4 regions of the Streptomyces sp. bgisy159 genome follow, and region 1 is predicted to be linked to each of the others. Evidence: riboswitches for the same ligand, from Rfam matches in the RefSeq annotation. Region 1 holds a riboswitch; each other region holds the start of a gene.
What was found. A riboswitch is a leader RNA that binds a small molecule or an ion and turns the genes downstream of it on or off. The one in region 1 is predicted to bind cyclic di-AMP.
Positions count from the first base shown of each region.

Region 1 (4,444 bases):
TCCACCCGGTCCTCGGCCGCCTGCCGCTCGCGCTCCAGGTCGGCGATCTCGGCACGCTGGGAGACGTACTGGCGCATCGGGTACGCCAGGGCCACGATCAGCGAGCACAGCACCAGCGCGAGCAGCGCGGCCCGGCCGGTGAGCCGCGAGCGGCGGGCCTGCCGTCTGGTCTGGGAGCGGTAGACACGGGCCGCGGTCTGCTCGCCGAGCACCCGCAGCCTGGTCGCGGTGGAGAACCGGTCCCGGTCCTTCACGGCCATGTGCCCCGCCTCCGTTCACACGTGCGTACGTCCCCGCACACGGTACGGGACCGCGTACGGGGACGTACGGACGACGCTGCTCTCGGGGCGCTGGCGGTCCACGTGGACGCCGCCGGTCCGCGGGGGTGCCGTCAGCGCGCCACGCCCCGGAGTGCCGTCAGCGCGCCGCGCCCCGGGGTGGCCTCGACGCGCCGGGCGCCGGCGCCGCTCAGCCCTTGAAGCGCGGGAAGGCGCTGCGGCCGGCGTAGACCGCCGCGTCGTCGAGGATCTCCTCGATGCGCAGCAGCTGGTTGTACTTGGCGACGCGCTCGGAGCGGGCCGGGGCGCCGGTCTTGATCTGGCCGCAGTTGGTGGCGACGGCGAGGTCGGCGATGGTGACGTCCTCGGTCTCGCCGGAGCGGTGGGACATCATGCACTTGAAGCCGTTGCGCTGGGCCAGCTCGACCGCGTCCAGGGTCTCGGTGAGGGAACCGATCTGGTTGACCTTCACCAGCAGGGCGTTGGCGGCGCCCTCCTCGATGCCGCGGGCCAGGCGCTCGGGGTTGGTGACGAACAGGTCGTCGCCGACGAGCTGGACCTTGTCACCGAGCTTGGCGGTGATGGTCTTCCAGCCCTCCCAGTCGTCCTCGAACAGCGGGTCCTCGATGGAGACCAGCGGGTACGCCTCGACCAGCTCCGCGTAGTACTCCGTCATCTCGGTGGCGGAGCGCTCCTTGCCCTCGAAGGTGTAGGAGCCGTCCTTGTAGAACTCGGACGCGGCGACGTCCAGCGCCAGGGCGATCTGCTCGCCCGGGGTGTAGCCGGCCTCCTTGATCGCCTCCAGGATGAGGTCGAGGGCCTCGCGGTTGGAGCCGAGGTTCGGGGCGAAGCCGCCCTCGTCGCCGAGGCCGGTGGACAGGCCCTTGTTCTTCAGGACCTTCTTCAGGGTGTGGTAGACCTCGGTACCCCAGCGCAGGGCCTCGGAGAAGGACTCCGCGCCGATCGGGGCGATCATGAACTCCTGGATGTCCACGTTGGAGTCGGCGTGCGAGCCGCCGTTCAGGATGTTCATCATCGGCACCGGCAGCAGGTGCGCGTTCGGACCGCCCAGGTAGCGGAAGAGCGGCAGGTCGCTGGCCTCGGAGGCGGCGTGGGCGACGGCGAGCGAGACACCGAGGATGGCGTTGGCGCCGAGCGAGCCCTTGTTGTCGGTGGCGTCCAGGTCGAACATCGCCTGGTCGATCAGGCGCTGCTCGGTGGCGTCGTAGCCGACGAGCTCCGGGCCGATCTGCTCGATGACCGCCAGGACGGCCTTCTCGACGCCCTTGCCCTGGTAGCGGTTGGGGTCACCGTCGCGCAGCTCGATGGCCTCGAAGGCACCGGTGGAGGCGCCGGACGGGACGGCGGCACGACCCGTGCTGCCGTCGTCGAGGCCGACCTCGACCTCGACCGTGGGGTTGCCTCGGGAGTCCAGGATTTCCCGGGCTACGACGACGTCGATGGACGGCACGAGCATCTCCTTCTTGGGATGTGACGCTGAAAGTGCGGGGCCACGTGGGCCGTGCGACTAGAGCCTAACCGTCTCCGGGCCATCGGCCAGCCGACCGACCGTCCCGTGGACAAGGTCTGACGGTACCCATTGTTCCCACCCGGAACAAAGGGGGGGTGAACAGGGAGTCAAATAGGAGGGTGAGCCGGGGCGAGGGGCGGGCGCGCAAAACCCCGCCCCGGCGCGTACGGGGGATGACGCGCCGGGGCGGGGAGCCGGGACGAGGTGCGGGGCCGCCCGGGCGGCCGCTCGTCACTTCAGGTGGAGCTGCTGACCCGGGTAGATCAGGTCGGCGTCCTCGACGATGTCCTTGTTCAGCTGGAACAGCTTCTGCCAGCCGCCCTCGACGTGGTGCTTCGCGGCGATGCTGCTGAGGGTGTCACCCTTGACGACCTTGTACTCGCCGTCGCCCTTCTGGACCTTCTTGCCGGTCGGGGTGGTGACCGTCTTGTGGCTCTTCTGGGTCTTGGGGGCGCTCTTGGGCTTCGGCGCGGGGCGCTCGGCGGAGCGGGAGGTGCCCTGCTCGCCGGTGGAGCGGGTGGTGCCCGCGCTGCTGCCGGTGCCCGAGCCGGAGTCGCCGGTGTAGGAGGCACCGGACAGGCCGACGCCGCAGACCGGCCAGGCGCCCTTACCCTGGCCCGCGAGGACCTTCTCGGCGACGGCTATCTGCTGGGACTTGGTGGCGAGATCGGCACGCGGGGCGTACTGCGTGCCGCCGTACGCGGCCCAGGTGGAGGAGGCGAACTGCAGGCCGCCGTAGTACCCGTTCCCGGTGTTGATGGACCAGTTGCCGCCGGACTCGCACTGGGCGACGGCGTCCCACTCGGAGGCGGTGGCGGCGGAGGCGCTGCCGGCCGCCATCAGCGGGGCGGCCACGGCGGCGGCGCCGGTGACGCCGACGACGGCGATGGCACGAGCGGTCTTGGACGGACGGCGGTGCTTGCCCTTGCCGGAAAACAGCATGGATCGATCCCCTCACCGACGCCTGCGAGGTGAGCTGTCGGGTTCGGGCCGGTTGAGTTGCCCGGCCGGGCCTCCTGGGAGGCTCGGCTCCACCCCTAGCCGCTCCGGCGCAACTGCCGGGCACGGCGCTTACCTTGGGTCCCCCGCTCCTGCCTGCGGCGCTTGACGCGACGACTGTTCCCGGGCAGCCGCTGGCAGGATTCGGCGTTGCGACGGCCGGGGCTCGGGTTGCCGAGCGGTCACGACCGTAGACAGGCGCTCGGCGGAATTTCAAAGACGATCAGCACTTCTGAGACTCATCCCACACTTTCACCAAACCGGACATTATGGAGTGAAGTGGGGCGTGAACTCCCTTGCGTTTTCGCCCTATTCGCTACCGACAGACAGGGTCTGACCGGGGACGATGTGACTCGGGTCGGGCCCGATGACGTCCCTGTTGCCGTCATAGAGCGCATGCCATCCGCCGGTGACCTCAAGGGAGTCGGCGATGGAGGCGAGCGTGTCGCCGTCGCGGACCACGTACGAGGATCCGTCCGCGGCGCCTTCGCCGGACTCCCGGGCGGCGCCCTGTACGGACTCCTCGGCGGGGACGCCGCGATGCCGCCCGGTGCCGATCGAGCCGGTGTCGACAAGGCTCCAGGTGCCCGCGTACTGCCCCGAGTTGTCCGGGTCGCCCCCATCCGGCGCGATCGAGGACGAGCCGTCGGACGCACGCCCGCCAGCGGCCCCGGGTTCACCAGAGGCGGACACATCGGACTCCGGGGAGTTTTCCGCCGTACCGGACGAAGAGCCCGAAGGTGCCCCATTGTCAGCGGAGGGGCCGGCCGACGAACCGGCAGCCGGGCCGTCGGACGGTGACCCCGACCCGTCGCCGGACACCCCGGCGGAGGTGGAGGAACCGGAGGAGCTGGATGAACCGGGCGTACCGGTCGAGCCGCTGGAAGGAGATGAAGCAGACGAACCGGATGAATGGACTGAGCCATCGGCATTCGATGACTTGCCTGATGAGCCAGACGAACCGGGCGAACCGGGCGAACTCTTACCGGAGTCCGACAGGCCGCCGGTCGAGGAGTCCGCGGCCACGCCGGTGTCCACGGAGACCGCGCCGTTCTGCTGGGTGAGCCCGGAGGTCAGTCCACAGGTGCCCCAGGCGCCGATCCCCTCGGCGGCGAGCAGCTTCTGCGCGACCGCGATCTGCTGGCTGCGGCTGGCCATGTCGGCGCTGGGCGCGTAGGCCAGACCGCCGTACGCCTCCCAGTCGTCCTGGGTGAGGCTGAGTCCGCCGTACTCGCCGTTGCCCTCGTCGGCACTCCACGAGCCGCCGGTCTCACACTCCGCCACCTTGTCCCACACCGTGCCGTCGGCCGCGCTGGCGCCGGAGGCGCCGAGCAACGGGATGGCGATGGCGGACCCGGTCACCCCGGCCGCGACGAGGAGGGCCGGAGCCTGGCGGGGGCGACGGTGACGACCGTTCCCGGAGAGCATGCGAAGGCCTTTCTCAAGACAGCGGTGACCCACGCGGCGGGTGCGCTGCCTACCCCGTCGCATTGACGAGTGAACGTATAGGCAGACGATCACTTGTCACAAGTTCATGCCGCGCAGATCACGTGAAGATCACAGCGGTGAGGGGGCGTCACGCTTGCGGACGCACCGGTACGGGCCCCTACGGTGACGTCCACTCAGATCTGAGGCG
Region 1 is NZ_JBYIQX010000009.1:98,206-102,649, reverse strand. Features, by position in the region: gene AC3ET3_RS11940 (FtsB family cell division protein) at 1-260, opposite strand, end outside; gene eno (phosphopyruvate hydratase) at 469-1,749, opposite strand; gene AC3ET3_RS11930 (transglycosylase family protein) at 2,041-2,751, opposite strand; cyclic di-AMP (ydaO/yuaA leader) riboswitch at 2,756-2,922, opposite strand; gene AC3ET3_RS11925 (transglycosylase family protein) at 3,118-4,236, opposite strand; gene AC3ET3_RS11920 (cytochrome P450 family protein) at 4,431-4,444, opposite strand, start outside.

Region 2 (4,444 bases), on a different contig from region 1:
GAACGGGCCATGGGCCGCGCCGATGTCCCGGAAACCGTCGAAGAAGCCCGTGTCGCCGCTGTGGTAGACGCGGTGCTCGGCTCCGGCGACGGCCCAGGACGCCCAGAGCGTGTGCTGGGTGTTGCGCAGGCCGCGGCCGCAGAAGTGGCGGGCCGGGGTGGCGGTGAGGGTGAGCCCGGCGACCTCCGTGGCCTCGTGCCAGTCCAGCTCGCGCAGCCGGTCGGCGGAGACCCCCCAGCGCTCCAGGTGGGCGCCGACGCCGAGCGGAACGGCGAAGACGGTGTCGGTGCCGGCCAGCGCCTTGATCGTGGGCAGGTCCAGGTGGTCGTAGTGGTCGTGGGAGATCACGACGACGTCGACCGGGCCGAGCGCGGCCAGCGGCAGCGGGACCGGGTGCAGCCGCTTGGGCCCGGCGAAGGCGAACGGGGAGCAGCGCTGCCCCCAGACCGGGTCGAACAGCACCCGCCGGCCGTCGATCTCCGCGAGCACGCTGGAGTGGCCCATCCACGTCAGGCGAAGCCCGGTGACCGCCGGGCGGGCGAGGTCGGCCAGCGTGGTGGCGTGCACCGGGACGGTGCCGGTGGGGGTACGGCGGGCGCGGGCCTCCTTGTCGAAGAAGAACGTCCTGGCGAAGTCCCCCGTCGAGCCGGAGGGGCGGGTGCGGGTCGGACCGCCGGGGTTCTGGAAGACCCCGTCCTTGAAGTGGGGCGATCTGCGGATCCGCGCCATGCGCGCACCGCTCGGGTCCGCGCCGAAGCCCTCGGGCCGCAGCGCACGGAGCCCGGGGCCCGGGGAACGGAAACCGGCCACTGTACCTCCAGGTGGAGTCGTCGGGCGTTCCATTATGGTCCGCCCGTCCGACAAGCGGGTCGGGCGCCGCCCGCCCTGGCCGGAGACCGCCGGTGCGGTACCGCGGACGAGCGTGGGGTTCACGCACCGCGGCGGGCGTCCCCGCACGCGGGGACGAGGGGACGTGGACGCGTCGAGGGGACCGCACTGTGCACGGCGCCGCGCGGGGAGACGGGCGGCGCGGACGGACGTCACAGCCGCGCTGACCGGTCGCGGGCGGGAGCGACCGGTCGCGGGCGGGAGCGGCCGCCGACGGCGCCCGGGAGCGGCACCGGTCGGCGGCGCTCCCGGGCGGGATCGCCGCCGTCAGGCGACGGCGGCGATCCGCATCCTGATGTCGTCGGGCGACAGCGCGCCCTTGGCGGTCACGTGGTCGCCGGAGGACTCCCCGCGCAGTCGTCGCCCGATCCACGGCACCAGATACTCGCGGGCCCACTGGACGTCGTCCTTGCGGACCTCAAGGGTGCCGCGCGGCGGCAGCGGGGGCCAGGGCTGCTCCGGGTCGGCCGGCACCCGCAGGCCGAGGGCCTGCCCGGCGCGCAGCGCCACGCGCGTGTGGCCCTCGGGGGACAGATGGAGCCGGTCGTCGTCCCAGGCCCGGCGGTCCTGCACGGACCTCAGCGACCACAGGTCGAGCACCGGACAGCCGTACCGGTCGGCGATGGCGCGCACATGCCCGTTGTAGGTCGCGATCTTGCCGCGCAGGTGCTTGAGCACCGGGACGCCGCGGGTGTCGAAGCCGGTGGTCACCAGTACCTTGCCTGCCGTCCCGGTCAGCGCCGCCACGGCGCGTTCGAACCGCTCGGCGACCTCGTCGGGGTCGGTGCCGGGGCGGATGATGTCGTTTCCACCCGCGCAGAACGACACCAGGTCCGGGGCCAGTTCGACGGCGCGCGGGAGCTGGTCCGCCATGATCTGGTCGAGCAGTTTCCCGCGGACGGCGAGGTTGGTGTAGCGGAAGTCGCCCTCGGGCCGCCGGTCGGCGAGGAGCACCGCGAGCCGGTCGGCCCAGCCGACGAACGCTCCGTCGGGGCCGGGGTCGCCGACGCCCTCGGTGAAGCTGTCCCCCACCGCCACGTACGACCCGATCACTGATCTGCTGTCACTCTTCGAATCGTCTGCCACAGCAGTTCATGATTCACCGTGGAATGTGACCTACGCGACCGTAGGCAGGGATTGACGGACGGTGAGATAAGCCACGTCCCAATACTTCGTCAAGCGGGGAATACCGAGGCCGGAACCCGGCCCCGGGTACACCGAAGGCCGGACCCAGGGGATCGGGGTCCGGCCTTCGGCAGCGGGGGTCAGCCGACGGAGACGCCGTGCGAGCGCAGGTAGGCGACGGGGTCGATGTCCGAGCCGTAGTTCGGCGTGGTGCGGATCTCGAAGTGCAGGTGCGGGCCGGTCACGTTGCCGGTCGCGCCCGACAGGCCGACCTGCTGGCCGGCGCTCACCGACTGCCCGGCCGAGACGGACAGCGAGGAGAGGTGGGCGTACTGGGCGTAATAGCCGTCGGCGAGCCGGATGACGACCTGGTTGCCGTACGCGCCGCCCCAGCCCGCGGAGACGACCGTGCCCGCGCCGACGGCCTTGAGGGAGGTACCGGTCGGGACGACGAAGTCGACACCGGTGTGGTAGCCGCTGGACCACATGCTGCCGGCGGTGCGGTACGCGGTGCCGACGGTGGCGCCGGAGACGGGTGCGGAGAACCCGCCGGCGGACGTGGCGGCCTGCGTCGTGGTCGACGCCTTGGCGGACGCCGCCGACTCGGAGGGCTTCGAGGACTTCGACGCGGTGCTCTTCGACGACTTCGAGGCGGTGGTCTTCGACGACTTCGACGCCTTCTTGGGGGCGGTCTTCGCCGGCTTCTTCGCGGCGCCGTCCGTCGACGCGGCCTTCTTGCCGATCGACAGCTTCAGGCCGGGGTGGATCAGCGACGGGTCGTCGCCGACGGCCTCGCGGTTGTCGCGGTAGAGCCGCTGCCAGCCGCCGCTGACCCGCTGCTCGTTCGCGATCTTGGAAAGGTAGTCACCGGAGCGGACGGTGTAGATCCGCGCGGCGGCCTTCTTCTCCGCGCCCTTCTCGGCGGCGGTCTGCTGGGCGGCGGCCTTCTGCGCGACCGGCACGGCCGTGACGGCCTTCTCGGCGACCGAGGCGACCGACTCGTTCGTCGCCGCGTGGGCGCCGGTCGCGCCGAACAGCGGAAGGGCGAGAGCCGCGCCGCCGGTTCCGGCGACGGCGAGGGAACGGGTGAGGCGCTGGGCCTTCGGACGGCGGTGCTTACCCTTCGCGGGCATGGCGAATTCCTCTCCGGCGCCTGCGAGGTGAGCTGTCGGGTGCGGGCTGGAGATGCCCGGCCGCGCCGAGGGCGCTGCTTTACCCCTAGCCGTTCCGGGAACCGGAACAGGCGGTGAAACCTGTGGGTCCCCCGCTCCTGCCGTACACGGGTGGGTGGGTGCGGGCTCCGGGCGGCGGCAGGATTAGGCGTCCGTCCGGATCGGTGGTGAACGTAAGCGACCACGACGTGCGGAAACAAGCAGAGGTTGCACCGACGGTGCCTTTCCTTCGCGTTCCGGAGGGAATTCCCCGTCACCCTGCGTGCAACAAAGCGACGGCCATTCCGATGAATCACCTTGAAAGAGAACTGCATTACGTGGACATGACGCGCAACACTCGGTCACCGGTATGACGATGCTCACGTGACGCGGCTCCAGCTTTCGCTCCTGCACGACGAGTTGGAGCGAAAGAAGCTATAAAGTGTTAATTAGGACAGAGCACTCAGATGCGACGCAGCAGGACAACCACCACTTCGAAGTCACCCGCAGCCCGGTCCGCAGACTGGGACGCGACAGCACCTCTCGGCGCATTTCACCCATTTCGCGGCATTCGCACGACGCCGTGGAGTGCGGCCCGCACAGCCGGACCGCCGGAGCGGGTTCGCCGTGTCGCTGCGACCGGAGCCAGTGAAGCGACTTACCGTCCCCGGTCAGCCGCAGGGCGTAACCACGCGTGGACCGCGAGAGCAGCGCCGTCCGGCCGTCTTCCGCGATCTGGCGGAGCGCTCGGGCACCGGCCTGTGGACAACTCCTGACGCCGCCATGACGCCTCCGCACGCCTGTGGACAACCCGTTGCCCCAGGCGAGCGATGCCGTAAGGTCGAGAGCGTCCCGTCGGCCCACCCGTGAGCCGCGCCGACCGGGAGCGACAGGGAGGGAGCCCCCGTGACGCAGCAGATCCCGTCGACCGAGCACCGACTGGCAGGCGTACGCAACTTCCGTGACGTGGGCGGGCTGCCGACCGCGGACGGTCGGCGGGTGCGGCACGGCGTACTGTTCCGCAGCGGCCACCTGGCGCACGCGACCGACGAGGACGCGGCGTTCCTGGGCAAGCTGGGTCTGCACACCGTCTTCGACTTCCGCAACGCGGCGGACCAGAAGCTGGAGGGCCCGGACGTCGAACTGCCGGGCGTGCGCAATGTGAACCTGCCGCTGTCGGACCCGGCCGACGGCGCGGAGTTCTGGAAGATGGTCCGCGACGGGGACATCGAGCAACTGCGCGGCATCCTGGGCGACGGCAAGGCGGCCGACCGGATGAT
Region 2 is NZ_JBYIQX010000072.1:11,540-15,983, forward strand. Features, by position in the region: gene AC3ET3_RS34780 (MBL fold metallo-hydrolase) at 1-810, opposite strand, end outside; gene AC3ET3_RS34785 (SGNH/GDSL hydrolase family protein) at 1,156-1,941, opposite strand; gene AC3ET3_RS34790 (M23 family metallopeptidase) at 2,154-3,146, opposite strand; cyclic di-AMP (ydaO/yuaA leader) riboswitch at 3,151-3,313, opposite strand; gene AC3ET3_RS34795 (tyrosine-protein phosphatase) at 4,071-4,444, shown strand, end outside.
Region 2: linked by a shared signal. The riboswitch ahead of AC3ET3_RS34790 (M23 family metallopeptidase) and the one ahead of AC3ET3_RS11930 (transglycosylase family protein) in region 1 are both predicted to bind cyclic di-AMP.

Region 3 (4,444 bases), on a different contig from region 1:
GGGCGTGCAGCACCCAGCTGCGCCGTACCCGTCAGGACCGTACCCGGCGGGGCCGTACCCGTCCGGGCCCTATCCGGCGCACAACCCGTACCGGACGTAAGGCCGGACCGGGGTCCGGCCGTTCGGCACCGCCGGCACGGGAGGCCGTTTCGCTGAACCCTGGCCGAGACTCGGCGCCGCCGGCACGGGAAGCCGTTCGCTGAACCCTCGCCGAGGCCTCGTGGACTCTCGCGAACGGATATCAGCGGCCCGCCGGGGAGCCCGTCAGGCCGACGCCTCCGTCAGGCGGGTCAGTTCCTCCCCGGTCAGCGTGAGGTCCGCGAGGCCCAGGAGGGCCGGGAGCTGGTCCGTCGTACGGGCCGAGGCGATGGGGGCGGCCACGGTGGGCTGGGCGGCGAGCCATGCCAGGGCGACCGTGGCGACCGGGACGTCGTGGGCCCGGGCCGTCTCGTCCAGCGCGGTCAGAACACGAACGCCCCGCTCGGTGCCGAGGTGCTTGGCGGCCCCGGCGGCCCGGGCGCTGTCCACCGTCGTACCGGGGCGGTACTTGCCGGTGAGGAAGCCGGACGCGAGCGCGAAGTACGGCACCGCGGCCAGGCCCTCCGCGGCGGCGAGGTCCCGCAGGGCCCCCTCGTACGTGTCACGGGAGACCAGGTTGTAGTGCGGCTGGAGGGCGACGTAGCGGGCCAGGCCCTCGCGGTCGGAGAAGTCCAGGGACTGCCGCAGCCGCCCGGGCCCGATGTTGGAGGCCGCGATGTGCCGGACCTTGCCGGCCCGCACCAGTTCGTCCAGTGCGCCGATGATCTCCTCGACCGGGGTGTCGGGCTGGTCGAAGTGCGTGTAGTAGAGGTCGATACGGTCGGTGCCCAGGCGCCGCAGCGAGGCGTCGGCGGCCGCCTTGATCGTGGCGGCGGACAGCCCCCGGTACTCGGGGTGCTGGCTCACCTTGGTCGCGATCACCACGTCGTCACGGTTGCCGCGCGCCCTGAGCCACTTGCCGATGACCGTCTCGGACTCGCCGCCGCTGTTGCCGTCGACCCACGCGGAGTAGGAGTCGGCGGTGTCGAGGAAGTTACCGCCGGCCGCCGTGTAGGCGTCCAGTACGGCGAAGGAGGCCGCCTCGTCGGCGGTCCAGCCGAATACGTTGCCGCCCAGGGCGAGCGGGGAGACGGCGAGGTCGGAGTTGCCGAGCTTGCGCAGAGAAGTCATGTATCAGTGCAACGATCACTCGGAGCCGCTGATTCCACCGACCGCACTCATGGCCGCCGACCGCACCCATGGCCCGCCGACCTCGCACACGCCCCGCCGACCACGCTCACGTCCCGTCCACCGCGCCCACCGGTCCGTCACCGCCCCGCCGGGCGTCAGATCAGACGGACAGGCCCTTGCCGCGCAGCCACGCCGCCGGGTCGATGCCGCTCGCCGCACCGTCGGGGTGGACCTCCAGGTGCAGGTGGGCGCCGGTGACGTTGCCGGTCGCGCCCACGCGGCCGATGACCTCGCCCGTGGACACCTTCTGCCCCACGCTCACGCTGATCGACGACTGGTGGGCGTACCAGAGCTCCGTGCCGTCGTCGAGCGTGAGGACGGTCTTGTAGCCGTAGGAACCGTCCCAGCCGGCGAAGGTGATCGTGCCGCTGTGGATGGCCTTGAGGAGCGTGCCCGTGGGCGCGGCGAAGTCGAGGCCGGTGTGGTACCCGGAGGACCAGTAGGCGCCGGCCTGACCGAAGGTCGAGGTGATGGTGTACGAGGAGGTCGGCAGCGTGAACTGCTTGGCGAGCCGGGCGAGTCGCTCCTGCTCGGCCTTGCGCGCGGCTTCCTCCGCCGCCTTCTTCTTGGCGGCCTCGGCGGCGGCCTCGGCCTCCTCCTCGGCCTTGGCGACGGCCTCGGCCTCCGCCTTGGCGACCGCGGCCTGCGCGGCGGCCTGGGCCTTGGTCTCGACCTGGCTCTGCTGCGACTCGGCCTGCGCCATGATCCGGTTGCGCAGCGCCTCGCCGGCGTCGGCGGAGCCCTGGGCGGCGTCGGCCGCGGGGGCGGCCAGGCTGCTGAGCGCGGCGCCGTCGTCGGCGTCGGTGTCGTCCGAGCCGCCGTCGTCGGAGATCAGCGAGCCGACACCCGGCAGGTCGGGCAGGGAGATGGCGACCGGCGGCTTGCCGGTGTTGGCGCTGGCCATACCGCCGGCGCTGACGGCGGCTATGACGCCGACGCCGAGCACGGTGGAGCTGCGGGCGAACCCACCGCCGCGCTGCTTGGCGACGCGGTGCCGGCCGCGCACCGGGCGAATGGAATCCGCGGTGGGGTTCCACTCCTCCCAGGGGCCCTCGTCGCTGCGGTGGCCGCCGTAGCCGAACGTCTCGGTGAGACGCGGGCCGGGCACGGACGGGGCTTCTGGGGCAGGCCGGTTGGACGCCACGCGGGCGTACTCCTTTCCTTCCGTCGCCTACCGGGTTAGCTGACGGGTTCGGAGCGGGAAGGTCTCCTACGCGCGTATACCGGCCGCTGCTCGCGGCGGTTTCCGCGTGATTCACCCCAAGGTGGTGGTTCCCCGGTTCCCTTGCGGGATTCGGCGCGTGCGCACGGAGCCGCCTCTTGTGACGGCTGGGACGACCGCGCTGCGTTATCGAACGTTAATAGACCCGAGGGCGGGTTTCCAAGCCGTTCCGCTTGATCATCACGACTTTTTGGCCTGGACTTTAGGCCCATGAACGGCCCAAATGGGGCGAGTTGACTCGCCGTCGGCGTGATCCGCACCGACCTCAGCAGTCACACGGATTTTGATGGTGACTCAGATGTTATGCGCAGGGCGGTCGCCTGATGACAGAACGTGAAGAAGGGGCAGGAGGAGGGACGGCTGCCGAAAACACCGAGGGCCGGAACCCTCTCGGATTCCGGCCCTCGGCCTTCAGTAGCGGGGACAGGATTTGAACCTGCGACCTCTGGGTTATGAGCCCAGCGAGCTACCGAGCTGCTCCACCCCGCGTCGTTGTGTCTCGAGTGTACGTCATGCCGGGGGCAGAAAGCCAAACGGTTGGTTTCCGCTGGTCGGAGACGGGTCGGCCGACGGGTCGGCCGGGGTGCGCCATGCCGGGCGTCACCCGAGGAGATGGCGGTTCGGCCGCTTCGCCCGGGCCTCGTGCTCGGGGAGTACGACGACGTCCGCGCCCAGCGCCGTGAGCTGCCCGGCGCCGTCGGCCGCCGCCACGAAGGTGTCCGGCTCACGCCAGGCCGTCACCACCCGGCGCACTCCGGCCGCCAGCACCAGCCGGGCGCAGGGAGTGGGGCGGGAGGCGCGGTGGGTGCAGGGTTCCAGGCTGCTGTACACGGTGGCCGTGGCCAGGCGGGCGTCGTCCCGGTCGATCTTGGCCAGGGCGGCCTCCTCGGCGTGCGCGACGGGGTCGCCGGCCTCGCGGGAGTGCCCGCGGGCGAGTTCGGTGCCGTCGGCGGCCACGACCACCGCGCCCACGCTGAACGCGGACGGCGACGGCGGGCACCGCTCCGCGAGTTCGCAGGCGAGGGCGAGCCAGTGGTGGTCCGCCGCGGTGGGGACGGTGCCGGTGCCGGGTGCGGTGGGCTCGTAGCGCATGAGCACGACGTCCTCGATCCGGCGGGTCTCCACGAGCCGCAGCCGGCCGGGCTGGTAGACGCCGGGGCCGAAGAGGCGGGGCGCGCCCGGGTCACCGACGAAGAGCGGGGCGAGGACCAGCTGGAGTTCGTCGGCGAGGCCCTGCTGCAGGAGCTGGGTGTGGACGGTTCCGCCGCCCTCGACCATGAGGCGGCGTACGCCGCGCTCGTCGTGCAGGTGCTCCAGGACGCGGCGCCAGTCGAGGTCGGGGCCGAGCGGGACGATGTCGGCGGCGAGCCCGGCCCGCCCGGCGGTCTCGGCACCCTTGTCCGTCGTGTAGACGACCCTGTCGCCGCCGGTGTGCCAGAAGTGGGCCGTGGGGTCGAGGTCGCCGGAGCCGCTGACGGTGACCTTGAGCGGATAGGCCGGCTTTCCGTCGGCGATCCGGGCGGCCCGGCGGTCGGGGGAGTTGACCAGGAGGCGGGGGTTGTCGGCGCGGATGGTCCCGGCGCCGATCAGGATCGCGTCGACGGAGGCGCGCACCTCGTCGACGCGGTCGAAGTCGGCCGGGCTGGAGAGCAGCAGGCGGTCGGGGCCGGTGTCGTCGAGGAAGCCGTCGAGGGAGACGGCGGCGGACAGCAGGACGTACGGGTACGGCATGGGCGCGCTCTCTCGTCGGCGGGGAGCCGGACTCCGACGTTCAGTGAGCCCGGTGATACCTCGAAACCTTGGTTAAAGTTTGAAACAAACCTACACTGACGGGATGACGACCCGCTGGCTGACCCCCGACGAGCAGCGCGCCTGGCGCGCGTACATCGCCGCCAACCTCCTGCTGGAGGACACGCTCGACCGCCAGCTCCAGCAGGACGCCGGCATGCCCCA
Region 3 is NZ_JBYIQX010000001.1:401,116-405,559, reverse strand. Features, by position in the region: gene AC3ET3_RS01930 (PrsW family intramembrane metalloprotease) at 1-100, shown strand, start outside; gene AC3ET3_RS01925 (aldo/keto reductase) at 265-1,209, opposite strand; gene AC3ET3_RS01920 (M23 family metallopeptidase) at 1,370-2,413, opposite strand; cyclic di-AMP (ydaO/yuaA leader) riboswitch at 2,421-2,579, opposite strand; tRNA gene AC3ET3_RS01915 (tRNA-Met) at 2,907-2,980, opposite strand; gene AC3ET3_RS01910 (dihydrofolate reductase family protein) at 3,092-4,222, opposite strand; gene AC3ET3_RS01905 (MarR family winged helix-turn-helix transcriptional regulator) at 4,326-4,444, shown strand, end outside.
Region 3: linked by a shared signal. The riboswitch ahead of AC3ET3_RS01920 (M23 family metallopeptidase) and the one ahead of AC3ET3_RS11930 (transglycosylase family protein) in region 1 are both predicted to bind cyclic di-AMP.

Region 4 (4,444 bases), on a different contig from region 1:
ATGATCCGGCCGTCAGCCCGTCACGTTCTGCCCGAGTTCACCGAGCGCACCGGCCCCGGTCACCGCACGACGGATCCGTACGGGAAGCTGCTGGAGGAGCGGATCGTGCTGCTCGGCACACCGGTCGACGAGACGTCGGCGAACGACGTGGTGGCCCAGTTCCTCCATCTGGAGCACCGGGAGCCCGACCGGGACATCGCGCTGTACATCAACTCGCCGGGCGGTTCGCTCGACGCCATGGCGGCGATCCACGACACCATCCGGTACGTGGGCTGCGATGTCGCCACCACCTGCCTCGGCCGGGCCGGTTCCGCCGCCGCGGTACTGCTCGCGGCGGGCGCCCCGGGCAAGCGGCAGGTGCTGCCCGGGGCGCGCGTGACGCTGCGCCAGCCGGCGCTGTCCGGCCCGGTGACCGGCCAGGCGAGCGATTTGGCCCTCCAGGCCGAGGAGTTGACACGGCTGCGGGCGCTGCTGGTGGAGCTACTGGCCCGGTACACCGGGCGCGACCGGGAACGGGTGAGCGCGGACATCGAGCGGGAGCGGGTGCTCGACGCGCGGGAGGCGGTGGAGTACGGGCTGGCGGACCGGATCGTGGCCGGGCGCACCGAGTCGCTCTCCGGGTCCGGCGGGAGGTGAGACGGTCGATGCTGCCCCCCGAGCTGCCGCCCCTGCCCGCTCTGACGCGCGCGGAGGCGGAGTTGATCGACCGTTACCTCGACGTGGTCGATCTGATCGGCCGGATCAATCCGTCCCGCCCCGGTGACACCTACGGCGGGCTGCGAGCGGCCCAGACCCTGGTCGGCAAGGCGATCGCGCTGCGGGACGCCCTGGAACTGATGCACCAGCGCGGAGAGAGCGAGGTCCACGCACCCACGCTGGCGCGTGCGCTGCGCGTGCTGGACGGCGACCGCCGCACGGCGCGCGTCGCCCTGCCGCCGCTCTCCGACAGTTGACCCACCCGCCACCGGGTGCCGCCCGACGGCCGGGTGCGGCGGGTGTCCTGACCGCGATTCAAACGGCCCAAGGGAGTTACCCACGGTTGGAGTACCGAGGGACCGAATTTTCGACCAGCGGCGAGGGTCCCCGGCTTGCGCGACGCGCGTAGCTTCGGGTCGTATCGGGACATTTCTTCGCTGGTCCGCAGGGTCATGGGCCTCTTGACACCAGGTCGCGGATCGGGATGTCCACCCGAACGGGTGAGTGGTGAGTAACACCACAAATCCTCGGTTCCGTTGGGATTTTCGGACATCGGTCAGCCAAGATCCCTGACTGACGACAAGCCCCCGCCACAAGCGGCGGGGCGGTCCGGGCGGACGCCGAGTCCTGCCGCCGCCCGGACGACCGGTCGACAGGATGGTTCGGCAGGAGTGGAGGACCCGAGCACGACGGGTCGCCGGCACGGTCACGCCATGACCGGACCGAGGGACTCTTGGGGTGAAGCCGCGTCAGCGGCCGGGCAACTTCGCCAGCCCGAATCCGACAGGTCATCCTTCACAGGCGGCTGACGAAGGGTTGCGCATGACCGCGCTCAATCGTGTCCCGTCCCTCATGGTCCGGGCCGGTACGGCCTCGGCCTTCGCCATCGCCGCCGTGGGCGGCTCGATCGTGGTCCCGGGTGCCGCCGCCGACGCGGAGGCCGTCACGCCGGCGACGAAGGCCCTGCAGATCGCGGCCTCGAAGAAGGGCTCGCCCTACCGGTACGGCGCCGCCGGCCCCCACCGCTTCGACTGCTCCGGGCTGACGATGTACTCGTACAAGAAGGCCGGCAAGAGCCTGCCGCGGACGGCGGCCCAGCAGTACAACCGGACGCGACACGTCTCCGCGTCCAGCCGCAAACCCGGTGACCTGGTCTTCTTCCACTCCGGGTCGAACGTGTACCACGTCGGTCTCTACGCCGGTCACAACAAGATCTGGCACTCGCCGAAGACGGGGGACGTCGTGAAGCTGCAGAAGCTCTGGACCAGGAGTGTCTGGTACGGGCGCGTCCGCTGATTCCCAGGCCCCGGAGCGGACTCCCTGACAACCCTTCCGGGGCCTGCCCGCCGCCGCCCCGCGGGCCGTGTCCGGCGGGGCGGCGGATGAGGGACACGGGGGGCACGGGGGCACGAACGGCCGGGGCAGCGGTAGACGGGACAGGATTCCGGGGGCTACTGCTCCTGGGGGCCCGCCATGTCCTGGGGGCCCGCCATGGTCACCTGTTCGGCGGGGACGGCCCAAGGGACCTCTACGGACACCGTCTTGCCGCCCTCGCGGGTGGGCCGTACGCGCAGCCTGCCGCCGCACTCGGCGGTGAGGCAGCGGATGATGACCATGCCGCGGCCGTTGTCCTGCTGAACGGCGGCCGGGAGGCGTCTGGGGAAGCGCGGGTGGCTGTCGGTGACACCCACCCGCAGGTTCTCGTCGTGTTCGAGAACCAGGTCCACCGTGAAGGTGGGTGATCTCCCGAAGGTGTGCTGTACGGCGTTGGTGGCGAGTTCGGAGACGATCAGACGGATGGTGTCCGCGAGGTCGGCGTCCACCGGCAGCCCCCACTCCCCCAGGGTGCCGACGGCGAAGGCGCGCGCTGCCGCGACCGAGCCGGGATCGCTCGGCAGGGTGACGGATGCTTCCAGGTGGTCTGCCATGGCGACGTCGTCCCTTTCCCGCGGGACCGGAGTCCGACACGCTGCGGATGGTTCGAGTACGGTCCCGGACTGGTGCTTCGTCGTCAGCCTGCCATTGCCGCACCGGTCACGGGGGCGATCCACCAAGATATGCATATATCTGTCCCCCGAAGCGGTGAACTCTGCCACGGCAGCGCGTTGCCCGGGGGTTCGTCGGCAGTTGGGAGTACTCCATGCAGCACGGCCCCGTGGTGCGCCGCCGCAAACTCGGCGCCGAGCTGCGTGCGCTGCGCACCCGCGCGGGTCTCACCAGTGGTGAGGCGGCCCGGCTGGCGGGGTGGCACCAGTCCAAGGTGAGCCGCATCGAGACCGGGACGAGCGGTGCGAAACCGTCCGACGTCCGGTTACTGCTCGACACCTACGGCGTCGCGGACCCCCAGCTGCGCCGGCTCATGCTGATGCTGGCCGGCGCCGACGGCGCCGGCGCCGGACGGGAGCACTGGTGGCAGGCCTACCGAGGCGTGCTGCCGCCCACCTACCGGGACTTCATCAGCCTGGAGTCGCAGGCCACCGCGATGCGCACGCTGGAGACCACCGTGGTCCCGGGGCTGCTGCAGACCGCTGCTTACGCACGCGCGGTGACCCGGGCCGCGGTGGAGGGAGTGTCCGAGGACCGCCTGGACACGCTGGTCGAGGTCCGGCTGGCCCGGCAGGACGTCCTGCGGGCGAATCCGCCGCTGCGGCTGTCCGCGGTACTCGACGAGGCGGTGCTGCGTCGCGAGGTCGGCGGCCCCGAGGTGATGGCGGAGCAGCTGCGCCGCCTGGTGAGCGCCGCGCGCCTGCCCCAAGTGCGGCTGCAGGTGCTGCCGTTCGCCGCCGGGGCGCACATCGGGGTCACCGGACCTTTCGTTGTCTTCTCATTTTCGAGCACTTCTGATCTGGATGTGGTTGTTCTCGACCACTTGACGAGTAGCCTCTATCTGGAGCGGAAAGAAGACCTCCGGGCCTACACCGAGGCCTTCGACGCCCTTCGGATCCACGCCCTTTCGCCCGAGGACTCGCTGGATTTCATCGCCGCACTAGGTGACGGCGGTGCATAAGGAGGCACCCCCCATGACCGCATCGCCTCGGCACGTCCCCTCCACCCCCCGACCGGCCGACGTGCGCTGGCTGCGCAGCAGCTACAGCACGGGAGCCAACAACTGTGTCGAGACCGCCCGCCCGGCCACCGGGCCCTGGGCCGGACGGCTCGCCGTACGCGACTCGAAGAACCCGTCCGGACCCGCGCTGCTCTTCTCGCCCGAGAGCTGGACGGACTTCACGGCCGCGCTGCGCTGACCACGGCCGCGGCGACCGCCGCGCCCCGCCGGGACACGGGCGTGGACCGCCCGCTCACGGCCGCGTCTCGCCGATCACCCGTACCGCGTGCTCCAGTTGTGCCTCGGTGAGGTCCGCCCGCGCGGTCAGCCGGAGCCGTGAGACACCGTCGGGCACGGAGGGAGGACGGAAGCAGCCCACGACCAGACCGGCCGCACGGCAGTCGGCCGCCCACCGCACGGCCTCGTCCCGCGAGGGCGCGCGCACCGAGACGACCGCGGCGTCCGGACGGACCGCCGTCAGACCCGAGGCCGTCAGCCGGGTGTGCAGCTCGCCCGCCACCGCACGCACCCGTGCCGCCCGTTCCGGTTCGCGGCGCAGCAGCCGCAGGGCGGCCAGGGCGGCTCCCGCCGCCGCCGGGGCGAGGCCCGTGTCGAAGATGAAACTGCGGGCCGTGTTCACCAGATGGGCGATCACCCGTGCCGGGCCGAGCACCGCGCCCCCCTGACTGCCCAGCGCCTTGG
Region 4 is NZ_JBYIQX010000015.1:47,804-52,247, forward strand. Features, by position in the region: gene AC3ET3_RS16935 (ATP-dependent Clp protease proteolytic subunit) at 1-636, shown strand; gene AC3ET3_RS16940 (hypothetical protein) at 645-953, shown strand; cyclic di-AMP (ydaO/yuaA leader) riboswitch at 1,396-1,515, shown strand; gene AC3ET3_RS16945 (C40 family peptidase) at 1,519-1,992, shown strand; gene AC3ET3_RS16950 (ATP-binding protein) at 2,148-2,624, opposite strand; gene AC3ET3_RS16955 (helix-turn-helix domain-containing protein) at 2,837-3,703, shown strand; gene AC3ET3_RS16960 (DUF397 domain-containing protein) at 3,717-3,941, shown strand; gene AC3ET3_RS16965 (8-amino-7-oxononanoate synthase) at 3,996-4,444, opposite strand, start outside.
Region 4: linked by a shared signal. The riboswitch ahead of AC3ET3_RS16945 (C40 family peptidase) and the one ahead of AC3ET3_RS11930 (transglycosylase family protein) in region 1 are both predicted to bind cyclic di-AMP.